Regions from separate parts of the Pelomonas lactea genome, predicted to be linked through region 1. Evidence: predicted binding sites of a transcription regulator. Region 1 holds the regulator's gene; each other region holds the start of a gene.
The links. The regulator FNR, encoded in region 1, switches genes on or off when oxygen is low (the NO sensors DNR and NnrR bind a similar motif). The targets are predictions, from matches to a motif close to TTGATNNNNATCAA.

Region 1 (7,831 bases):
GACGCGGGCCATCCCGGGCCGCACCGCCTACGAGTGGCTGCAGCACCACCCGTCGCGGGCACCGGACATCGTCGCTGCGCTGGCCCAGGCGCTGGCGAGGCTGCATGCGCTGCCCGCGGCGCTGTGCCCGTTCCAGTCACCGCTGGAGCAACGCCTTGCACAAGCGCACGAGCGTCTGGCGGCAGGGCTCATCGACGCCGACGACTTCGACGACGCACGCCGGGGCTGGACGCCGCAGGACGTGTGGGACGCGCTGCAGCGGTTGCGGCCGCGCACGGTCGACGCGGTCGTCACGCATGGCGACTACTCGCTGGACAACCTGCTGCTCGACGACGAGCTGCGCCTCACCGGACTCATCGACGTGGGCCGCCTGGGCGTGGCCGACCGCTACCAGGACCTGGCCATCCTGTGGAACTGCCTGGGCGAGTTCGGCGCGGCCGCGCAGCGGGCGCTGTTCCCCGCCTACGGCATCGCGCGGCCGGATCACCGCCGGCTGGACTTCTACCTGTGCCTGGACGAATGCTTCTGAGCAGCCGTCAGCCGCCGGCGCCGTCGACCACCTCGGCCGCGGCCCGGAACGCATCCACGGCCGCCGGAAAGCCGCAGTAGACGCTCGCGTGCAGGAAGATCTCCTGCAGCTCCTCGACCGTCACGCCGTTGTTCAGCGCGCCGCGCACATGCGTCTTCAGCTCGTGCGTTCGGCCCAGCGCCACCAGCATGCTGACGGTGACGATGCTGCGCGTGCGCAGGTCGATGCCGTCGCGCTGCCAGGTGTTGCCCCAGGCATGGCGGGTGACCAGCTCCTGCAGCGGTGCGGTGAACGGCGTGACCTTGGCCAGCGCGGCGTCGACGTAGGCATCGCCCAGCACCGCGCGGCGCGTCGCCAGGCCTTGGGGATCGAGTTCCATGAGGGCTCCTTCGTGCTTGCCGTGCAGCTTAGCGAGCCGCGGACCGCGCCGGTTCAGAAGGCAAGAAGCCCATCGACGTCACCGGCGATGGGCTTGCGTGTGGGGCCGCGGGCGATGCCCGCCGGCATCACTCCATGCAGTCGACCATGACCTGCCCGAAGCCCGAGCACGACACCTGCGTCGCGCCGTCCATCAGCCGCGCGAAGTCGTAGGTGACCCGCTTGCTCTGGATGGCTTTTTCCATTGACGAGATGATGAGATCGGCCGCCTCGGTCCAGCCGATGTGGCGCAGCATCATCTCGGCGGACAGGATGGAGGAGCCGGGGTTCACGTAGTCCTTGCCGGCGTACTTGGGCGCCGTGCCGTGCGTGGCCTCGAACATCGCCACCGAATCGCTCATGTTGGCGCCCGGCGCGATGCCGATGCCACCCACCTGCGCGGCCAGCGCGTCGGAGATGTAGTCGCCGTTGAGGTTCAGCGTCGCGATGACGCTGTACTCGGCCGGGCGCAGGATGATCTGCTGCAGGAAGGCGTCGGCGATGACGTCCTTCACCGTGATGAGCTTGCCGGTGCGCGGGTTCTTGAGGCGGCACCACGGGCCGCCGTCGATGGGCTCGGCGCCGAACTCCTTCTGCGCCAGCGCGTAGCCCCAGTCCCGGAAGGCGCCTTCCGTGAACTTCATGATGTTGCCCTTGTGCACCAGCGTGACCGACGGCTTGTCGTTGTCGATGGCGTACTGGATGGCCTTGCGCACCAGGCGCTCGGTGCCCTCGCGGCTGACCGGCTTGACGCCGATGCCCGAGGTCTCGGGGAAGCGCAGCTTCTTGGCGCCGAGCTCGTCGCGCAGGAAGGCGATGAGCTTCTTCGCCTTGTCGCTGCCGGCCTCGTACTCGATGCCGGCGTAGATGTCCTCCGAGTTCTCGCGGAAGATGACCATGTCGACCTTGTGCGGCTCCTTCACGGGGCTGGGCACGCCGTCGAAGTACTGCACGGGGCGCAGGCAGACGTACAGGTCCAGCTCCTGGCGCAACGTCACGTTCAGCGAGCGGATGCCGCCGCCCACCGGCGTCGTCAGCGGGCCCTTGATGGAGACGATGTAGTCCTTCACGGCCTGCAGCGTCTCGTCGGGCAGCCACACGTCGGGGCCGTAGACGCGCGTGCTCTTCTCGCCGGCGTAGATCTCCATCCAGTGGATCTTGCGGGCGCCGCCATAGGCCTTGGCGACGGCGGCGTCCACGACCTTCAGCATGACCGGCGTGATGTCCAGCCCGGTGCCGTCACCCTCGATGAACGGGATGATGGGGTTGTGCGGCACGTTCAGCGAGAAGTCGGCGTTGACGGTGATCTTCTGGCCGCCTTCGGGCACCTGGATGTGATGGGACATGGCGTAGCGCTTTCGCAGCGATGCGAGGACAAGGATGCGGCGAGTTTATGGCCCGCGTCAGCAGGCCAGCATGACGCGCTGCCACACGCCATGCGCCAGCCCCCAGCCCGCGCCCAGCGCCAGCATCAGCCCGGCCAGCCGCAGCGCCAGCACGTCGCCGGCCGGCCCGTGCTTGAGCAGCCGCGCGCGCCACAGCGGCGCGACCACCAGCCCCGGCGTGCTGGCCAGCGCAAAACCCGCCATCGCCGCGCCGCCGCTCAGCGGCGAGCCCGACAGCCCCGCCAGCAGCAGCGCCGCATGCAGCAGCCCGCAGGGCATGGCCACCCAGGCCAGCCCGGTGGCGAACGCGTGGCGCGGCTGCGGCCGCCAGCGCACGCTGCCCAGCCAGGCCGGCACGCGGCCCTGCAGCAACAGCATCAGCCCGAACAGCAGCAGCGCCGCCTGCAGCAGCGCCCAGGCGGGCTGCAGCAGCGCCACGCTCTGCGACGCCCGCGCCAGCGCCTCGGCCGACGCCGCCGCAACGACGCCACCCGCCGTGTAGCCCAGCACCCGCCCGGCCAGCAGCCGCGCCGGCCGCTGCCCGCCCGCCAGCGCGCAGGGCGCGCTGCACATGGCCGCGCAATGCGGCATGCCGGCCAGGCCCATCAGCGTGGCCGACACGACGAGCGCGAGGTCACCGGCCATCAGATGATCTTGGAGAAGCGCTCCCGGCTCGCGTCAGCCTGCAGGTAGCGGTCGAACACCGCGGCGACGGCGCGCACAAAGTACCAGCCCAGCGGCGTGACCTGGATGGCGCCCGGCTCCAGCACGACGAGGCCCTGCCCCGCCAGCTGTGCCAGCCGTGCCAGCTCGGGCTCGAAGTAGCTCGGCACATCGACGAGGTAGGACGCGGCGATGGACTCATACTCCACGCGGCCCTGGCACATCAGCGCCATGATGACGGCACGGCGCAGCAGGTCGTCGCGCGTCAGCGCCAGCCCGCGCTGCACGGGCAGTTGCCGCTGGTTCAGCGCGTCTTCGTATTCCTCCAGCGTCTTGGCGTTCTGCGCATAGGTGGCGCCCACGCGGCTGATGGCCGACACACCCAGGCCCACGAGGTCGCAGTCGGGCTGCGTCGAGTAGCCCTGGAAGCCGCGGTGCAGCAGGCCCTGGCGCTTGGCAATGGCCAGCGGGTCGTCGGGCAGCGCGAAGTGATCCATGCCGATGTAGGCATAGCCCTCGCCCAGCAGCGCGCTGATGGCACCGGACAGCATGGCCAGCTTGTCGCCCGCGGGCGGCAGCAGCTCGGCCACGATGCGGCGCTGTGGCTTGAAGCGCTGCGGCAGGTGGGCGTAGGCGTACATCGCGATGCGGTCGGGCCGCAACTCGGCCACCTGCGCGATGGTGCGGGCGAAGCTGACGGGCGTCTGCTGCGGCAGGCCGTAGATCAAGTCCACGTTGGTGGACGAGAAGCCCAGTTCGCGGGCGTGCTGCATCAGCGCGGCCACCTGCTCCAGCGGCTGAACGCGATGCACCGCCTTCTGTACCGCGACGTCGAAGTCCTGCACGCCGAACGAAAGCCGGTTGAAGCCCAGCAGCCGCAGGTGGGCCAGCCGGGCCTGGTCCACCGTGCGCGGGTCCACCTCGATGGACAGCTCGGCGCCCGGCAGTAGCTTGAAGCGCCGGCGCAGCATCTCCATCAGCTCGCCGAGCTCCGCGTCGGACAGGAAGGTCGGCGAGCCGCCACCCAGGTGCAGCTGCGACACCGGCGCCGGGCCACCCAGCGCGTCGGCCACCAGCTCCACCTCGCGGGCCAGCGCGGCCAGGTAAGGTGCGGCGCGCTCGTGGTGCTTGGTGATGATCTTGTTGCAGGCGCAGTAGTAGCAGAGCTGCTCGCAGAACGGGATGTGCACGTAGACCGACAGCGGCTGCACCGTGCCGCGCTGTCGCAGCGCCTGCAGGTGTTGCGCGCCCTGGTGGGCCTCGACGAAACGGTCCGCCGTCGGGTAGGACGTGTAGCGCGGCCCCGCCACGTCGTGGCGGCGCAGCAGGTCGGCAAGCTCGAGTTGGGGAGGTCTATCGGTCACAGCAGCCATGTCGCCACTGTGCCGAGCCGGCCCCGCCCCGGCCTTGATGCAGGTCAAGGCCGGGGCGGGTCGCCTGGCGAAGAATGTCCCTCATGCTGACGACCCAACCCTGCCCGATGCGTGCGTCGCCCGCGTCCGATCCGTCGACACTGCCCGCCATCGAGCCGTTGAAGGTGGCCTGCGCCAGCTGCAACCTGCGCGAGCTGTGCCTGCCCGTGGGCCTGAACGCCGGCGAGCTGCAGCAGCTGGACGGCCTGGTCGCCAAGCGCCGCTCGGTGGCGCGGGGTGATCACCTGTTCCGCAACGGCGAGCGCTTCGAGGCGCTGTACGCGGTGCGCACCGGCTTCTTCAAGACCTGCGTGGGCAGCGAGGACGGGCGCGACCAGGTCACCGGCTTCCAGATGGCTGGCGAGTTGCTGGGGCTGGACGGCATCAGCAGCGACCACCACCACTGCGACGCCGTCGCGCTGGAGGACTCGTCGGTCTGCGTGATCCCCTACGCGCAGCTGGAGGGCCTGTCGCGCGAGTTCACGGTGCTGCAGCACCAGTTCCACAAGATCATGAGCCGCGAGATCGTGCGCGACCATGGCGTGATGCTGCTGCTGGGCAACATGCGCGCCGAGGAGCGGCTGGCGGCCTTCCTGCTGAACCTGACACAGCGGCTGCAGGCACGCGGGTTCTCGGCATCCAGCCTGGTGCTGCGCATGACGCGCGAGGAGATCGGCAGCTACCTGGGCCTGAAGCTGGAGACCGTGAGCCGCACGTTCTCGCGCTTCCAGGACGAGGGCCTGATGGAGGTGAAGCAGCGGCAGCTGCGCATCCTGAACCAGGCGGGGCTGCAGGCGCTGGTCAACAACAGCCGGTGTTGAGTTGAGGCCCCTCGCCCGCGCTTGCCGCTGAACGCGGGCAAGCCCGGGCGGTCTTGCAGACCGCGCAGCCGACGGAGCGGCTGCCCTTCGGCAGGCACGACAAGTCCTCAGGACTTGTCGTGTCCGGCCTCAGCCCCCAAGGGGACGGCGATGCTCGCGGGGGTGGCCCCGCTCGCACATCGCCAGACGGGCCGGCTTGTGGCGGCCCGGCGCTCGGCCTCAAACGCAAAAGCCCCGCGGGTGCGGGGCGGCAGGTCAATGGCGTGTGGCGGGTCAGCCGACCTTGATCTCGTTGCGCACTTCCTTGACGCCGGGGACGGCGGCGACGAGCTTGATGGCCTTCTGGGCCAGTTCGGCGCTGGGGGCCGCGCCCTTCACGATGACGACGCCGCCATCGGTGCTGCTGACGGTCAGCGGCAGGGCCTGCAGGTCCTTGTCCTGCTGCAGCACGGCCGCGGCCTGGGCGGCAACAGCGGCGGCGTCCGCGGGCTGGGCTTGCGGAGCCTGCCCGGCGGGTGCCGGCACCGGGTCGGCGGCGAAGGCGGTGGACAGGGCCGTTGCCGTCAGGGCGGCGGTCAGCAGGCGGGCGAAGGTGGAAGCGTGTTGCATGCGTATCTCCTGAGGATGCGTGGATAGAACGCGGCACCGGACCGGCACCACGACGCCCTCAGCGCAACAGCCGTGCCAGCGCCGACTTCTCCTTTCATATCAACCACTTAAGTCGCTCGCGAGCCGGGCTGGCAGAGCCTGGCGGGCGATTCTGTCGCCGCCCGGCGACAGGCCGCGCGCCGCGCAGGCTAAGTGCCTGATTCACCGGGCCTTTTGCTGTCGCCGAAATCCGACAGCGCACTTTGGGGGTCATCGCGGAACAGCTGCGGGTCCAGCCCGTGCTTCTGCATCAGGCGGTAGAACTCGGTGCGGTTGCGGTCGGCCAGCCGCGCGGCCTCGGCGACGTGGCCGGAGGTCAGCTTGAGCAGCCGGTTCAGGTAGTCGCGCTCGAAGCGCTGCTTGGCCTGCTGGTAGTTCAGCACCTCGGCCGACGGCATCTGCAGCGCCCGCTGCACCTGCGCCAGCGGCACCAGCGGCGCCGTCGCCAGCACGCAGACCTGCTCGACGACGTTGTAGAGCTGGCGCACGTTACCGGGCCATGGCGCCGTCACCAACGCCTCCAGCGCGTCGGGCGCAAAGCCCTTCACCCGCTTGTGGTGGCGCGCGGCCAGCGCGGCGAGGAAGTGCTGCGCCAGCAGCGCGATATCCTCGCGGCGCTCGCCCAGCGCCGGCAGCGCCAGCCGCACGACGTTGAGCCGGTAGTACAGGTCGGGCCGGAACTGGCCCTCGGACATCGCCAGCTCCAGGTCGCGGTGCGTGGCCGACAGCACGCGCACATCCACCGCCACCGCGTCGTTGCTGCCCACCGGCCGCACGACGCGCTCCTGCAGCACGCGCAGCAGCTTCACCTGCAGCGCCAGCGGCATGTCGCCGATCTCGTCCAGGAATACCGTGCCGCCGTGCGCCGCCGGGATCAGCCCCTGGCGGTGGCCCTGCGCGCCGGTGAAGGCGCCCTTCACATGGCCGAACAGCTCGGACTCCAGCAGCGCCTCGGGAATGGCGCCGCAGTTCACCGCGATGAAGGGCTTGCCGGCCCGCGGGCTGGCGCGGTGCAGCGCGCGGGCCAGCAGCTCCTTGCCGGTGCCGCTGTCGCCGCTGATGAGCACGCTGGCGTCGGTGGCGGCCACCAGCCGCGCCTCGGCCAGCACCTCGGCCATGCGCGGGCTGCGGCTGATGATCTCGCGGCGCCAGTCGCCATCGCCGTCGAACGGCGCCGGGCCGGGCGCGTTGACGCGCAGCGCCTGCTGGATCCTGGCCAGCAGCTCCTTGGCGTCGTAGGGCTTGGTCAGGTAGGCATGGGCGCCACGCGTCGTCGCGTCCACCGCATCGGGGATGCTGCCGTGCGCCGTCAGCAGGATGACCGGCAGCGACGGGTGGCTGGCGCGCAGCTCGTCGAACAGCGCCAGGCCGTCCAGGCCCGGCAGGCGCACGTCGGTGATGACCAGCGACGGCAGCTTCACCGCCAGGTGCGCCAGCGCGGCCTCGGCGCTGGCCACGGCCTGCACCTGGTAGCCCGCGGCGGTGAGGCGCATCGTCATCAGGCGCAGCAGGTCGGCGTCGTCGTCGACGAGGAGGATGTCGGCGGGGGCGGTCATGCGGTACTCCTCAACGCTTGGCAGGCAGCGTCTGCTCGATGACCTTGAGCGCCTCAAGCTTCTCGTTCAACTGGTCATTGCGGCGCTGGCTGTCGCGCAGCTGCTGCGTCAGCTTGTCGACGCTGTCCTGCAGCCGGCGCTGCTCGGCCAGACGCAGCGACAGCTGCACGGCCAGCGGCTTCAGCGGCTCGGCCAGCGGGTCTGCGGAGGCGGCGACCGCCTCCACCTGCGCGGCGGCCTGCGCCAGCTCGGCGGTGCTGCGGCCCAGCGACAAGGCCTTGCGCAACTCCTCGCCCGTGGCGAGCACGCCCTGCAGCGCCTGCACCTCGGGCACGGGCGGCGGCTCCGGGCACACCGGCGCGGGCCGCGGCGGCTCGGGGGCCGGCGGGGGCGTCTGGCA
Region 2 (7,831 bases), on a different contig from region 1:
TCGCCCCTGCAGCCGCAGGCGGCGGTATTCGTCGTCCTTGCCCACCTGCGCATCCTGCGCCGGCGGCGCGACGGGCGCAGCCTGCAGCCGCAGGCCGACACGGGCGATGAGATCCTGTTTCCAGGACAGGCGCTGCACCTGCCAGCCGGCAAGCGTGAGGAAGCCCAGGCTGGACAGCGCCATGGCAACGATGAGCACTGTGCGTGCGGCGCGTGCCATGTCTGCATCCTTTCCGTTGCGGGCGTAGCGCATTCTGCGGGCCGAGCGCCGGGCCGCTCCCAAGCCGGCCCGCCTGGCGATGTGCATGCGGCTCGATGCCGCATGCATCGCCGTCCCCTCGGGGGACCGACCAGACTTGCCCGCGTTCAGCGCGGCAAGCTGGGCGAGGGGCCTTACATGGTCCTCATCGCCGCGGGGTCGGGCGTGGGCATCATGTTGGCGTTCATGTGATACATGACCCACACCGAGCCCGCCAGCATGATGACCACCAGCGCGACGGTGAACAGCAGCGCCAGCAGCGACCAGCCGCCCTCGACCTTGGCGTTCATGTGCAGGAAGTACACCATGTGCACGACCATCTGCACGGCCGCAAAGCCGAGGATGACCAGGCCGGTGGTCTTGGGATTGCCCAGCACGTTGCCCATGACCAGCCAGAACGGGATGGCCGTCAGGATGACCGACAGGATGAAGCCGGTGGCGTAGCCCTTGTAGCTGACGTGGAAGTCGGCCTCGCCGTCAAGGTGGTCGTCGTGACCGTGCGAATCGTGATGCGCGTGAGAAGAGCCGGCCATCACATCACTCCCATGAGATAGACGAAGGTGAAGACGCCGATCCAGACGACGTCCAGGAAGTGCCAGAACATCGACAGGCACATCAGGCGGCGCCGATTGGGCGGCGTGAGGCCGCGCTTGCTCACCTGGAACATCAGTGTGACCAGCCAGATGCAGCCGAACGTGACGTGCAGACCGTGCGTGCCGACCAGCGTGAAGAAGCTGGACAGGAACGCGCTGCGCTGCGGGCCGGCGCCCTCGTGGATGAGGTGGTGGAACTCGTACAGCTCGATGCCCAGGAACCCGAGGCCCAGCAGGCCGGTGACCGCCAGCCAGGCCAGCACCTGGCTCTTCTTGCGGGCCTGCATCGCGATCATCGCGAAGCCGTAGGTGATGGACGAGAACAGCAGCAGCGCGGTGTTGGCGGCCACCAGCGGCAGGTCAAACAGGTCGGCGCCCGACGGGCCTGCCGCGTAGTTGCGGCCCAGCACGGCGTAGACGGCGAACAGCACCGCGAAGATGAGGCAGTCGCTCATCAGGTAGAGCCAGAAGCCCAGCAGCGTGCTGTTGGGCGGGTGGTGTTCGCCGCTGTGGTCGTAGTAGACCGGTGCGCCGTTCACGTGCGTGGCAATGGTTGCAGACATGTCAGCAGGCTCCCGGTCAGGCGGCGTTGCGGGCGGCGGCAAGAGCGCGGGTGCGGTCCTCTTCGCTGCGGGTCACGACGTCGGCCGAGATGTGGTAATCGCGGTCGTAGTTGAAGGTGTGCACGATGGCGGCGATGACGGTCGCGGCGAAGCTGATCGCCGCGATCACCCACATGTGCCAGATCAGCGCGAAGCCCATGGCCGTGGCCAGCATGGCAATGACGAAACCGGCGCCGGTGTTCTTGGGCATGTGGATGGACACGAAGCCGCTGGTCGGACGCTCGATGCCGCGCTGCTTCATGTCGTGCCAGGCGTCCATCTCGTGGGCGATGGGCGTGAACGCGAAGTTGTAGTCGGGCGGCGGCGATGCCGTGGACCACTCCAGCGTGCGGCCACCCCAGATGTCGCCCGTCGTGTCGCGCAGCTGCTTGCGGCGCAGCACGCTGACGCCGATCTGGATCAGGAAGGCCGCGATGCCCATGGCGACGATGCCGCCACCGATGGCCGCCACGACGAAGTACGGCTGCAGCGACATGTCATCGAAGTGGCTGACGCGGCGCGTGATGCCCATCAGGCCCAGGATGTACAGCGGCGTGAAGGCGACCCAGAAGCCGATGAACCAGCACCAGAACGAGACCTTGCCCCAGAACGCATCCAGGCGGAAACCGAAGGCTTTCGGGAACCAGTAGTTGATGGCCGCGAACACGCCGAACACCACGCCGCCGATGATGACGTTGTGGAAGTGGGCGATCAGGAACAGGCTGTTGTGCAGCACGAAGTCCGCCGCCGGCACGGCCAGCAGCACGCCGGTCATGCCACCGATGACGAAGGTGACCATGAAGCCCACGGTCCACAGCATCGGCACCTCGAACTGGATGCGGCCACGGTACATCGTGAACAGCCAGTTGAAGATCTTCGCACCCGTCGGGATCGAGATGATCATCGTCGTGATGCCGAAGAACGAGTTCACGCTGGCGCCGGAGCCCATCGTGAAGAAGTGGTGCAGCCAGACGAGGTAGGACAGGATGGTGATGACGACCGTCGCGTAGACCATGGACGCGTAGCCGAACAGCTTCTTGCGGCTGAACGTGGACACCACTTCCGAGAACACGCCGAAGATCGGCAGGATCAGGATGTAGACCTCCGGGTGGCCCCAGATCCAGATCAGGTTCACGTACAGCATGGCGTTGCCGCCGAGGTCGTTCGTGAAGAAGTTGGTGGCCAGGTAGCGGTCGGCCGTCAGCAGCGCGAGCGCGGCGGCGAGCACGGGGAAGCTGGCGACGATCAGCACGTTGGTGCACAGCGAGGTCCACGTGAAGACGGGCATCTTCATCATGGTCATGCCGGGCGCGCGCATCTTGATGATGGTGGCGATCAGGTTGATGCCGGACAGCGTCGTGCCCACACCGGCGATCTGCAATGACCACAGGTAGTAGTCCACGCCGGGGTCGGGGCTCGCGAGGACACCCGACAGCGGCGGGAAGGCCAGCCAGCCGGTCTTGGCGAATTCGCCGACGAACAGCGAGATCATGATCAGGATCGCGCCGCCCACCGTCATCCAGAAGCTGAAGTTGTTCAGGAACGGGAACGCGACGTCGCGCGCGCCGATCTGCAGCGGCACGACATAGTTCATCAGCCCTGTCACGAACGGCATCGCGACGAAGAAGATCATGATGACGCCGTGGGCCGTGAAGACTTGGTCGTAGTGGTGCGGCGGCAGGAAGCCGGCGTTCTCGCCGAACGCCATCGCCTGGTGGGCGCGCATCATCAGCGCGTCGGCAAAGCCACGCAGCAGCATGACGATGCCCAGGATCATGTACATGATCCCGATCTTCTTGTGGTCGATGCTGGTGACCCAGTCGCGCCACAAGGTGCCCCAGAGGCGGAACTTCGTGATCAGGAACAGGACGAACAGGCCGCCGAGGGCGACGGCGATGAAGGTTGCAACGAGGATGGGCTCGTGCAACGGCAGAGCATGCAGGCCCAGCCGGCCGAAGACCGGGTGGAGCTCATCAGGGTAGACGGTCATCGGACTTCTCTTAGTTCTTGGTCACGGCAGCCGCAGCGGCGGCCTCACCTTCGGGCAGGCCCAGCGGGTTGGTGGGCGTGCACAGCGCGGCCACCACCAGGCGCTCGCGCTTGCTGCCGTCGGCAGCGGACCAGTTGCTGCGCATCGTGCCGGCCACGCCGCCCTTGCCGGCTCCGCCGGCCGCGTCGATGGCCATCATCTGGCTCGCGCACATCTTCTTGCCGTCGACGCAGCGGTCAACGATGGCGCCCCACAGGCCCGGCTCGACGCTGGCGAAACGACGCACCGGCTCCTTGGTGCTGGGCTGCTCCAGCTTCAGGTAGTCCTCGCGCGTCAGCGCCTGGCCCGCAGCCTTGTTGGATTCGACCCAGCGGGCGAAGTCTTCGTTGCTGACGCCATGGAACTTGAAGCGCATGTCCGAGAAGCCGGCGCCGCTGTAGTGCGCCGAGATGCCGTCGTAGACGCCCGCCTTGTTGATGACCGCGTGGAGCTGCGTCTCCATGCCGGGCATCGTGTAGATCATGCCGGCCAGCGCGGGCACGTAGAAGGTGTTCATCACGTTCGTCGACGTGAAGCGGAAGTGGATGGGACGGTCCACCGGCGCAGCCATCTCGTTGACCGTCGCGATGCCCTGCTCGGGGTAGATGAACAGCCACTTCCAGTCCATGGAGACGGCATACACCTCCAGCGGCTTGACGCCGGCGACCAGCGGCTTGTCCTCAGAGATGCGATCCAGCGGACGGAACGGGTCCAGCTTGTGGGTGCTGATCCACGTGATGGCGCCCAGCGCGATGATGATGAGCAGCGGCGCGCCCCAGATCACCAGCTCCAGGCGCGTGGAGTGGTCCCAGTCCGGCGCGTAGGTCGCCTCCTTGTTCGATTGCCTGTAACGGAAGGCAAAGAACAGCGTCAGCGCGATCACCGGGACGATGATCAGCAGCATCAGCAGCGTGGACGTGACGATGAGATTGGCCTGTTGTTGCGCGATGTCGCCATGCGGCTTCATCACGATCCAATCACAGCCAGCCAATGCGGCGCTGGCCGACAAGACCAGGGCGCGAGTAAGGAGAGACTTTGTGGGGTACATCCGGACTTACGCGCGAGGGTTAACGATCTTGCACGTGGGACAGGAATGTAAGTTGATTGAGGCAAATCAACGAGTGGACATTTTGTCCTAGTGACCGACGGAGACAAGACCGATATGGCAGTTGCAAGCAGTACCTTCCAGGCCCCGAAGTCCGGTCCCCTGACCAGCCGCACCGACGAGGATCTGGCGCCCGGCGACATCGCCGTGGGCGTGATCATCGGCCGGGCATCGGAATATTTCGACTTTTTTGTGTTCGGCATCGCCTCGGTGCTGATCTTTCCGCAGGTCTTCTTCCCGTTCACCGACCAGCTGACGGGCACGCTGTACGCCTTCCTGGTGTTCGCGCTGGCATTCGTCGTCCGACCGGTCGGCACACTCATCGGCATGGAGATCCAGCGCAAGTTCGGCCGCTCCGCCAAGCTGACGGTGGCGCTCTTCCTGCTCGGCTGTTCCACGGTGGCCATGGGCCTGCTGCCCGGCTACGCAACGGCCGGCTCCACGGCCATCGTGCTGCTGGCGCTGTGCCGGGTCGGCCAGGGTCTGGCCCTGGGCGGTTCCTGGGACGGCCTGCCGTCGCTGCTGGCGCTGAACGCACCGCCCGACCGTCGCGGCTGGTACGCCATGCTGGGCCAGTTGGGCGCACCGCTGGGCTTCCTGGTCGCGTCGGGCGTGTTCCTGTACGTCTACACCAGCCTCAATACGCTGGACTTCCTGTCCTGGGGCTGGCGCTTCCCGTTCTTCACGGCCTTCGCGATCAACGTCGTCGCGCTGTTTGCCCGGCTGCGGCTGGTCGTCACGCACGAATACGAGAAGCGCATGGAGGAGCATGAGCTGGACCCGGCCCACCTGCACGAACTGCTGCCGGCGCAGGGCCATCACATCGTCATCGGCGCCTTCGCCGCGCTGGCCAGCTACGCCCTCTTCCACCTCGTGACGGTGTTCCCGCTGTCGTGGGTGGCACTGTCCGACCCGCAGGGCATCGACGACTTCATGCGCATGGAGCTGCTGGGCGCCGCCTTCGCTGCCGCGGCCATGCCGATGTCGGGTCTGATCGCCGACAAGATCGGCCGCCGCAGCTTCCTGGGCACGCTGGCCATCGCCATCGGCGTCTTCGCGCTGTTCGCGCCCATGATGCTGGGCGGTGGCCGACCGGGTCAGGCCGCGTTCCTGCTGATCGGCTTCGTGCTGCTGGGCCTGTCCTATGGCCAGTCGGCCGGCTCGGTGACGTCCAACTTCCTGCCGCATTTCCGCTACACCGGCGCCGCGCTGACGGCCGACATGTGCTGGCTGCTGGGCGCGGCGTTCGCCCCCGTCATCGCGCTGTACCTGTCGTCGCGCTTCGGCCTCGGGTCGCTGACCGTCTACCTGCTGTCGGCCGTGGTCTGCACGCTACTGGCGCTGCGCGTGAACAAGAAGCTGCGTGAGGCGGCAGTGGTGGAGGACTGACCATCCCCACCCATGTCAAGGCGGGCTGCGGCCCGCTTTTGTCTTTGCGCAACACCTTTGCACCCGGCTTCAGATGAGGCACTCCATGAGCCTGACCCTGCACTACCACCCGCTGTCGTCTTGCAGCTGGAAGCTGCTGATCGCGCTGTACGAAAACGGCACGCCGTTCCAGGCCCAGGTCGTCCACCTCGGCGACCCGGCCGCGCGTGGCGCCTACGCCACGCTGTGGCCGACGGCCAAGATCCCGCTGCTGGTGGACGGCGAGCGCATCGTGCCGGAAACCTCGCTGCAGATCGAATACCTGGACCGCCGCCACCCCGGCCGCGTACGCCTGCTGCCAGAGGGCTTCGACGCCCAGCTGCAGGTGCGCCTGTGGGACCGCCTGTTCGACCTCTACGTGATGGACCCCATGCAGCGCTACATCGGGCAGTTGCTGCGCCCTGAAGCGCAGCGCGATGTGCTGGCCATGCAGGCCAGCGTCGCAGCCCTGGGCTCCGCCTACGACATGATCGAGAACCGCATGGGCGCGCACGCATGGGCCGCAGGCGACGACTTCAGCCTGGCCGACTGCGCCGCCGCACCAGCGCTGTTCTACGCCGCCGTCGTGCTGCCGTTCCCGGCCGGCCACGCACGGCTGGCCGCCTACTTCGAGCGTCTGCTGGCCCGGCCATCGGTGTGGCGCTGCATCGTCGAGGCCCGCCCGTTCTTCCAGTACTACCCGCTGAAGAGCGCCCTGCCCGAGCGCTTCCTCAGCGGCGAAGGGCCTAAGCCTTAGCCCAGCGCCTTGCGCGCGTTCTGGAACATCTTCAGCCACGCGCTGTACTGCGCGCGGTCGCCCGAGGTCCAGCTCATCTGCACGTTGCGGAACACGCGCTCCGGGTGCGGCATCAGCGCGGTGAAGCGGCCGTCTGCGGTCGTCACGGACGTCAGGCCGCCCGGGCTGCCGTTCGGGTTGAACGGGTAGGCCTCGGTCGCCTGGCCGTGGTTGTCGACGAAGCGCATCGCGGCGATGACCTGGCCCGCATCGCCCTGGCGAGCGAAGTTCGCAAAGCCTTCACCGTGGGCCACAGCGATCGGCGAGCGCGTGCCGGCCATGTCCTTGAAGAACACGCTGGGCGAGTCCAGCACCTCCACCAGCGCCAGGCGGGCCTCGTACTGCTCGCTCTGGTTGCGCGTGAAGCGCGGCCAGGCCTCGGCGCCCGGGATGATGGGCGCGAGCGCGGCCAGCATCTGGCAGCCGTTGCAGACACCCAGCGCCAGCGTGTCGGAGCGCGAGAAGAACGCGCGGAACTGCTCGGTCAGCACCGGGTTGAACATGATGCTGCGCGCCCAGCCTTCACCGGCGCCCAGCGTGTCGCCGTAGCTGAAGCCGCCGCAGGCGACGAACGCCGCGAAGCCGTCCAGCTTGACCGCGCCGGACTGCAGGTCGCTCATGTGCACGTCGAAGCTGTCGAAGCCGCCCAGCGACATCGCGTAGGCCATCTCGACATGCGAGTTCACGCCCTGCTCGCGCAGGATGGCGACCTTCGGTCTGGCGCCGGTCGACACGAACGGTGCCTCTGGCTGGAAGGTCAGGTGCACGTGCAGGCCCGGGTCGTCGGCCTTGCCGGCGGCGGCATGCTCGGCATCGGCGCAGGCCGGGTTGTCGCGCAGCTTGGCGATGCGCCAGCTCACCTCGTCCCAGGTCTGCTGCAGCGCCGTGAGATCAGCGGCGAAGACCTTCTTCGCATCGCGCCAGACTTCCATCTGCCGCGCCGCGTTGGGCTTGGCCACGACGTGCGAGTGCTTGGACAGGCCGTGCGCGCGCAGCACCTGCATGACGGCATCGCGGTCGGCGGCGCGCACCTGGATCAGC
Region 3 (7,831 bases), on a different contig from region 1:
CGCGCACCTGCGGGTCGCCGACCGTGCGCTTGAGCCAAGGCAGGTCGTCCTCGGTCACGTAGCGAAGGCCGACGCGTTGTCCTCTGAGCATCTGTATGTCCCCTGAAATGAAAAAGCCTGGCTGGAGCCAGGACTGCATCTTCGGGCCGAGCGCCGGGCCGCCCCAAGCCGGCCCGCCTGGCGATGTTGACCGGGCTTGATGCCCGGTCAATCGCCGTCCCCGCGGGGGACCGGCCGGGTTCGCCTGCGTTCAGCAGGGCGAGCCCGGACGAGGGGTCAAAAGTGGATGCCGCGCATCATCTGCTGCAGCGCGATGGCCTCGGGCGACAGGCCGCCGCCCTTCTTCTCGCCCTTGGCGGCGTCGCTGTCCGGGAACATGCGGAAGGTCGTGTTCATGACGATCTGCGCGATGCGCGGCGCCACCGCGTGCAGGATCTGGCCCGTCATGCCCAGGCGCGTGGCAATGCGCACCGGCTTGGCCACGCAGGCCTGCGCGATCATGTCGGCGGCTTCCTCGGGCGACAGCGTGGGCACGTTGTTGTAGATCTTGGTGGGCGCGATCATGGGCGTGCGCACCAGCGGCATGTTGATCGTCGTGAACGTGATGCCGGTGTCGGCGAACTCGCTGGACGCGCAGCGCGTCCATGCATCCAGCGCGGCCTTGCTGGCCACGTAGGCGCTGAAGCGCGGCGCGTTCGTCAGCACGCCGATGGAGCTGATGTTGACGATGTGGCCCTTCCTCTTGGCCGCCATGCCGGGCAGCAGGCCCATCGTCACACGCAGGCAGCCGAAGTAGTTCAGCTGCATGGTGCGCTCGAAATCGTGGAAGCGGTCGTAGCTGCTCTCGATGGCGCGGCGGATGGAGCGGCCGGCGTTGTTGATGAGGAAGTCCACGCCCCCGAAATTCTCGGTGCACCACTGGATGAGGTTGGCCGCGCCTTCCTCGTCGGCGATGTCGCAGGCGAAGGCATGCACCTGCGCCCCCTTGCCCGCCTTGTCCTTGATCTCCTTGACGGCCTCGTCGAGCTTGGTCTGGTCACGGGCGCAGATCAGCGTGATGGCGCCGGCTTCGGCGAACTTGATGGCCGCGGCCAGGCCGATGCCCGACGAGCCGCCCGTCACCAGCACCACCTTGCCGCCTGTCGATCCCTTCAGCGAGCGGTCGATGAACAGGTCGGGGTCGAGGTGCCGCTCCCAGTAGTCCCACAGCCGCCACGCATAGTCGTTCAGGTCGGGGCAGGCCACGCCCGAGCCCTTCAGCGCGGCCTCGGTGTCGCGGCAGTCGAAGCGCGTCGGGTAGTTGATGAAGGTGAACATGTCCTCGGGCAGGCCGAGGTCCTTCATCACCGCGTTGCGGATGCGGCGCACCGGCGCCAGCGCCATCAGCCCCTTCTTCACGCTCTTGGGGATGAAGCCCATCAGCGCCGCGTTGATGAACAGGTTCATCTTGGGCGCGTGCGCGGCCTTGCTGAAGATGTCCAGCACGTCGCCAACGCGGTAGCCCTTGGGGTCCACCAGGTGGTAGCAGCCCTGGCCCTTCGTGACCTTGTGCGAGATGTGGTCCAGCGCGTCGACAACGAAGTCCACCGGCACGATGTTGATGCGCCCGCCCTCCAGGCCCACGCTGGGCATCCACGGCGGCAGGATCTGGCGCATGCGCTGGATCAGCTTGAAGAAGTAGTACGGGCCGTCGATCTTGTCCATCTCGCCGGTGTGCGAGTCGCCCACGACGAGCGCCGGTCGGTAGACCGTCCAGGGCCGCTTGCACTCCTTGCGCACGATCTTCTCGCTCTCGTGCTTGGTCATGAAGTACGGGTGGTCGAGGTTCTCGGCCTCGTCGAACATGTCCTCGCGGAACACGCCTTCGTACAGGCCGGCCGCCGCGATCGACGACACGTGGTGCACATGGCCGGCATCGATGGCCTGCGCAAACTCCACCATCGAGCGGGTGCCCTCGATGTTGACGGCCACCTGCGACTCCTCGTCGGCGCCGAGGTCGTAGACGGCGGCGAGGTGGTAGAGGTGGTCGATCTGGCCCTTCAGCCCCTTGATGACGTCGGCGGCCACGCCCAGCTTCTTGGCGGTCAGGTCGCCGTACACGGGGATCGCGCGGGTCTTGCTGACGCCCCAGTAGGCCAGCAGGTCGGGCAGCTTCGCGGCGCTCTCCTCGCGCATCAGGAAGTGGACCGTGCTGCCCCGGCGCGCCAGCAGCTTCTTGACGAGGCGCTTGCCGATGAAGCCGGTGGCACCGGTGACGAAATACTGCATGCGGGTCTCCTGCTTGTAGGAATCGAGGGCGGGTTTCGCCTGATTCTTCACCAGCGCCACAAGCACTCCGCTGGGCACTTTCCCGAGTGGCCGCATAGAGCCCTCTCACTAGGAATGGCCGCGCCGCCGGGCCGGGGCGCCGCTACAGTCCCGTCGGCAATTCGCTCTTATCGAAAGGACAACCATGGTCAAGAAGCTCCAGAAGATGGCTGACAAGAAGAAGGCTGCTGCCGCCACCGGCTTCCCGGCTGGCCTGCTCGACAGCGCGATGGCTCAGAACGTCAAGGACAGCGCCCAGCAGATCTGGGCCGCCGGTCTCGCCTCCTTCGCCAAGGCCCAGGGTGAAGGCTCCAAGGTCTTCGAGGCCCTCGTCTCCGAAGGACTGAAATTGCAGAAGAAGACCCAATCCGCCGCCGAAGAGAAGCTCAGCGCCGTGGCCAGCAAGGTCAGCAGCGTCGCCGGCGACGTCGGCGCCAAAGCCGGCCAGCAGTGGGACAAGCTGGAATCCATCTTCGAAGCCCGCGTCGCCAAGGCGCTGCAAGGCCTGGGCGTGCCCACCAAGGGCGACATCGACGCGCTGATCAAGCGCATCGACGCGCTGGCCGTCGCCACCGGCGTGGAGCCGGCGAAGAAGGCCGCCAAGAAGCCGGCCGCCAAGCCCGCCGTGACCAAGGCCGCCCCCGCCGCCAAGAAGGCCGCCGCCACGCCGGCCAAGAAGGCTGTCGCCGCCAAGCCCGCGGCTGCTGCCAAGAAGGCCGCCCCGGCCAAGAAGGCCCCGGCCGCCAAGAAGGCCGCCGCGCCCAAGGCCGCCCCGGCGCCCAAGGCCGAGCCCGCCGCTCAGGCCTGAGCACGGGCTGACGCATCCCGCCCATGAGCCAGCAGCCACGCATCGGCCTGGCCCTGGCGGGTGGCGGCCCGTTGGGCGCCATCTATGAAGTGGGCGCGCTGTGCGCCCTCGAAGAGGCCGTCGCCGGCCTCGACGTCACCGCCTGCGACGGCTACATCGGCGTCAGCGCAGGCGGCTTCATCGCCGCGGGGCTGGCCAACGGCATGACGCCGCGCCAGCTCTGCGCCGCCTTCATCGAGAACAGCGCCGAGGCCCCCGACCGCTTCGACCCCGCCGAGCTGCTGCAGCCGGCCTGGGCCGAGCTGGGCCAGCGGCTGCGGCTGCTGCCGGGCCTGCTGGCCGACTCGGCCCGCGAGGTGCTGCTGGAAGGCCGCTCCAAGCTCGCCACGCTGGAACGCCTGGGCCGCGCGCTGCCCACCGGCCTGCTCAGCAGCGAACGCTTCGGTGAGGCGCTGACGCGCGTGTTGACGCAGCCCGGCCGCAGCAACGACTTCCGCCGCCTGCGCCGCCCGCTGGTGCTGGTGGCCACCGACCTGGACAGCGGCGAGGCCGTGCCCTTCGGCGCGCCGGGCTGGGACCACGTACCCATCTCGCGCGCCGTGCAGGCCAGCGCCGCGCTGCCGGGGCTGTTCCCGCCGGTCGAGATCGGCGGCCGGCACTACGTGGACGGCGCGCTGAAGAAGACGCTGCACGCCTCCGTGCTGCTGGACCGCGGGCTGGACCTGCTGATCTGCCTGAACCCGCTGGTGCCCTACGCCAGCGACCGCCGCTCCACCGCCCGCGAGGACCGCTCGCGCCGCGCCCGCGACCTGGCCCGCAAGCTGGGCCGCCCGGCCGGCCGCGCGCTGCAGCCGCACATCCACCGGCTGGTGGACGGCGGCCTGCCGCTGGTGCTGTCGCAGACCTTCCGCTCGCTGATCCACTCGCGGCTGGAGCTGGGCATGCGCGGCTACGAGCTGAGCCACCCGCAGACCGACATCGTGCTGCTGGAGCCCAACCCGCGCGACGCCGAGTTCTTCCTCGCCAACACCTTCAGCTACCGCCAGCGACGCCACCTCGCGGAGCACGCCTACCAGGCCACGCGCGAGCTGCTGCGCCAGCGCGCCGCCGAGCTGAAGCCGCAGTTCGCCCGCACCGGCCTCACGCTGCGCGAGGACGTGCTGGCCAACCGCGAAGCCCGTCTGCTGCCCGCCCCGGGCGAGACCCGCACCGAACAGGCCTTGCGCACGCTGCGCGGCACGCTCAGCGTGCTGGAAGCCCGCCGGCGCTGAGCCGCGGGCTCAGGCGTCCACCAGGCGCCGCGTGATCGCCGCCTGCACCGGCGGCAGGTGGCGGGCCACGTCGATGACCGCCCGGCGCAGGGCCAGCATGGGCGCGCGGTCGTCCGTGAAGAAGCGCACCAGCGCATTGGTGCCCGCATACAGCGGTCCGGCCGCGCGGCGGTGCTCGGCCTCGTAGGCCAGCAAGGGGCCGAGTTCGCCCGGGTCGCGCGCGGCATCGAGCCGGCGCGACAGGGCCTCGATGCCGTACAGCCCGAGGTTGTAGCCATGCGCCGTGACCGGGTGCATGCCCACCGCCGCGTCGCCGATCAAGGCCAGGCGCGGCCCCACAAAGCGCTCGGCCCACACCGCCACCAACGGGTAGACGTGGCGCTCGCCATCCAGCCGCATCGCACCCAGCCGGCCCTCGGCGGCGGCCTCGATGGCCAGGGCCAGTTCCAGGCCATCCATCGCGGCAAGCCGCGGCAGCTCGCTGTTGGCCACGGTCCAGACGGCCGAACAGCGCTGACCCGTCTTGGGTAGCAGGGCCAGCGTGTGGCCGGCCAGAAAACACTCCTGCGCGATGCCGTCATGGCTGCGCTCGTGCGCCAGCGGCACCAGCAGCGCACTGCGGCCGAAATCCTGGTGCCGTGCGCCGATGCCGGCGAGCCGGCGCAGCGGCGAGAAGCGGCTGTCGGCCGCGACCACCAGCGGCGCGCTGTGCCGCTCGCCGCCACGGGTGTCGACCTGCGCCAGGCCGTCCAACCGCGTGAAGCCGGTGACCGTCTGGCCGCAGCGCAGATCAATGCCGCGTTGCTGCGCGCCGGCCCAGGCCGCCGCGCGCAGGCGGTGGTTGGCCACCAGCCAGCCCAGGTCCTGCCCGCGGGAGGCAAACGGCAGCGGCCGCCGCGAGCCGCTGGAGCGCACGGCGGCGCTGCGCAGCGGCGCGATGTCACTCAAGCGCTGCCACAGGCCCAGGCGCTCCAGCAAGCGGCGCGAGCGGTGCGTGAGCGCGATCTCGCGGCCATCGTCCGCAGGCGCGGCCAGCGCGGCGGCATCGGCCTGTTCCAGCACGCGCACGGCCAGGCCGCGGTCATGCAGCGCGCACGCCAGCGCCAGGCCGGCCGGGCCGGCTCCGCAGATGACGACAGAGGGCTCGGGGCGGGCGTGATCGTTCATGGCCGCGGAGCCTAGGTGCAGGCCGGCAGCGCCGCCTTGACACAGGTCAGCCCCCCTGGGAATCCCGAGCACGCCATGGGGTTCCCCGGCTGCGGGCAGCATGCCCGGTCATGACATCAGCTCCGACCACCGCCCAGCCCAGCGCCCCTGCCGACGGCACCCATGCTGCCGCGATGCACCGGCTGGACCCCGGCGCCTGCCCGCCCGACATGCTGGGGCGCGACGCGGCCGACGTCACGCCTTACCGCCATGTCTGACAGCCCCACCGTCCGCGCCGACGAGATCGCCCGCTTCGACGCCTGGAGCGCCACCTGGTGGGATGCCCGCGGCCCGATGCGGCCGCTGCACGTCACGCAGGCGCTGCGCGGGCAGTGGGTGCGCGAGGCGGCCGAGCGCCACTTCGGCCGGCCGCTGGCCGGGCTGCGCGTGCTGGACGTGGGCTGCGGCGGCGGCCTCATGAGCGAAGCGCTGGCGCGCGAGGGCGCGCAGGTCGTGGGCATCGATGCGTCGGCCGGCAACATCGGCGCCGCACGCCGCCACGCGGCGCCGGACCCCGCCGTGTCGGCCCGGCTGGACTACCGGCACGGCGACCCGGCCAGCGCGCTGCGGCCCGGCGAGCGGTTCGACGTGGTGCTGGCGCTGGAAGTGGTGGAGCATGTGGACGACGTGCCCGCCTTCCTCGCGCAGGTGGCCGCCGCCGTGGTGCCGGGCGGGCTGCTGGTGGCCTCCACGATCAACCGCACCGCGCGCAGCTGGCTGCTGGCCATCGTGGCCGCCGAATACCTGCTGCGCGTGCTGCCGGTCGGCACGCACCGCTGGCGCCAGTTCGTCACGCCCGACGAGCTGGAGGCCGCCGCCGCCCAGGCCGGCCTGCGGCCGCTGCAGCGCCTGGGCATGCGCTACCTGCCGGTGCTGCACCGCGCCCGCTGGACGCGCGACACCTCGGTCAACTACCTGGCGAGCTTTGCCCGCCCATCACCGGAGACCCGACCATGACTTCCATCGCTCTCGTCACCGGTGCCCGCGGCGGCATCGGCCGCGCGCTGTGCGTTCAGCTGCAGGCCCAGGGCTGGCAGGTGGCCGCCGTCGGCCGCGATGCCGCCACGCTGGCCGACGTCCCGGCCGCGCTGCACATCGCCGCGGACACCACCACGCCCGAAGGCGCCACGGCCGCCATCGCCGCCTGCCGCGAGGCACTGGGCACGCCCACGCGGCTGGCGCACTGCGTGGGCAGCACGCTGATCGCGCCCCTGCACCGCAGCAAGCCCGAGCAGGTGCGCGAGGTGCTGCGCGTCAACCTCGACAGCGCGCTCTACATGCTGGGCGCCTGGGTGGAGGCATTGCGCGAACCGCCGCAGCCCGGCGCGGCGGTGCTGGTGAGCTCGGTGGTGGCCGGCATCGGCGTGGCCAACCACGAGGCCATCGCGGCGGCCAAGGGCGGCATCGAGGCGCTGGTGCGCAGCGCCGCGGCCAGCTACGCCGTGCAGGGCCTGCGCATCAACGCCGTGGCGCCCGGCATGACCGACACGCCCATGACCGCGGCCATGCTCAAGCAGCCTGCCATGCGCGAGGGCGCGGCCAGGCAATACCCGCTGGGCGGCGTGCAGACCGCCGACGAGGTGGCCGGCGTGATGGCCTGGCTGCTGTCCGACGCCGCCGCGCGCCTCACCGGCCAGGTGCTACCGGTGGACGGCGGCTTCACGAAGATCCGGCCTCTGGTTCGCTAGGCGTTTCTTCCAGCGTCTGCAGCTCCACCAGGCGGCGGTACAGGCCGCCGTCCAGCGTCATCAGCGCCTCGTGCGTGCCGCGCTCCTGCAGCCGGCCGTGGTTGAGCACCAGGATCTGGTCGGCCGCGCGGATGGTGGACAGCCGGTGCGCGATGGCGATGACGGTGACGCGGCCGTGCAGCGCGGCCAGCGCCTCGCCCAGGCGCGCCTCGGTCTCGCTGTCGACATTGCTGGTGGCCTCGTCCAGGAACAGCAGCCGCGGCGCGCCGGCCAGCGCGCGGGCCATGGCCAGCAGCTGCTTCTGGCCGCTGGAGACGCGCACGCCGCCTTCACCCAGCCGGGTGTCGTAGCCCTGCGGCAGCGCCGTGATGAAGTCATGCGCGCGCGCCGCCTTGGCCGCTTCTACGACAGCCTCGTCGCTGATGCCGGGCCGGCCCATCGCGATGTTCTCGCGCACGCTGGCCGCCATCAGCGTGGCCTCCTGCGGCACCAGGCCCACGGCGTCGCGAAACGCCGCGTCGGGCACGGCGTGCAACGGCTGGCCGTCGATG

Region 2: a site for FNR is predicted at 4,587-4,600, ahead of cyoA (ubiquinol oxidase subunit II). Genes of this name have one in related genera too.
Region 3: a site for FNR is predicted at 5,590-5,603, ahead of ubiM (5-demethoxyubiquinol-8 5-hydroxylase UbiM). Genes of this name have one in related genera too.

Annotation. Positions count from the first base shown of each region.
Region 1 is NZ_JBIGHX010000011.1:15,522-23,352, forward strand. It holds gene ACG04Q_RS23870 (APH(3') family aminoglycoside O-phosphotransferase) at 1-529, shown strand, start outside; gene ACG04Q_RS23875 (carboxymuconolactone decarboxylase family protein) at 537-908, opposite strand; gene icd (NADP-dependent isocitrate dehydrogenase) at 1,036-2,292, opposite strand; gene ACG04Q_RS23885 (urease accessory protein UreH domain-containing protein) at 2,350-2,976, opposite strand; gene hemN (oxygen-independent coproporphyrinogen III oxidase) at 2,976-4,367, opposite strand; gene fnr (fumarate/nitrate reduction transcriptional regulator Fnr) at 4,475-5,227, shown strand; gene ACG04Q_RS23900 (BON domain-containing protein) at 5,501-5,836, opposite strand; gene ACG04Q_RS23905 (sigma 54-interacting transcriptional regulator) at 6,025-7,431, opposite strand; gene ACG04Q_RS23910 (hypothetical protein) at 7,442-7,831, opposite strand, start outside.
Region 2 is NZ_JBIGHX010000002.1:728,219-736,049, forward strand. It holds gene ACG04Q_RS07575 (SURF1 family protein) at 1-219, opposite strand, end outside; gene cyoD (cytochrome o ubiquinol oxidase subunit IV) at 393-791, opposite strand; gene cyoC (cytochrome o ubiquinol oxidase subunit III) at 791-1,414, opposite strand; gene cyoB (cytochrome o ubiquinol oxidase subunit I) at 1,431-3,443, opposite strand; gene cyoA (ubiquinol oxidase subunit II) at 3,454-4,530, opposite strand; gene ACG04Q_RS07600 (MFS transporter) at 4,645-5,976, shown strand; gene ACG04Q_RS07605 (glutathione S-transferase family protein) at 6,062-6,751, shown strand; gene purL (phosphoribosylformylglycinamidine synthase) at 6,748-7,831, opposite strand, start outside.
Region 3 is NZ_JBIGHX010000007.1:212,214-220,044, forward strand. It holds gene ACG04Q_RS19150 (GNAT family N-acetyltransferase) at 1-91, opposite strand, end outside; gene ACG04Q_RS19155 (SDR family oxidoreductase) at 277-2,268, opposite strand; gene ACG04Q_RS19160 (phasin family protein) at 2,453-3,115, shown strand; gene ACG04Q_RS19165 (patatin-like phospholipase family protein) at 3,139-4,386, shown strand; gene ubiM (5-demethoxyubiquinol-8 5-hydroxylase UbiM) at 4,396-5,553, opposite strand; gene ACG04Q_RS19175 (hypothetical protein) at 5,664-5,810, shown strand; gene ubiG (bifunctional 2-polyprenyl-6-hydroxyphenol methylase/3-demethylubiquinol 3-O-methyltransferase UbiG) at 5,803-6,549, shown strand; gene ACG04Q_RS19185 (SDR family NAD(P)-dependent oxidoreductase) at 6,546-7,280, shown strand; gene ACG04Q_RS19190 (ABC transporter ATP-binding protein) at 7,252-7,831, opposite strand, start outside.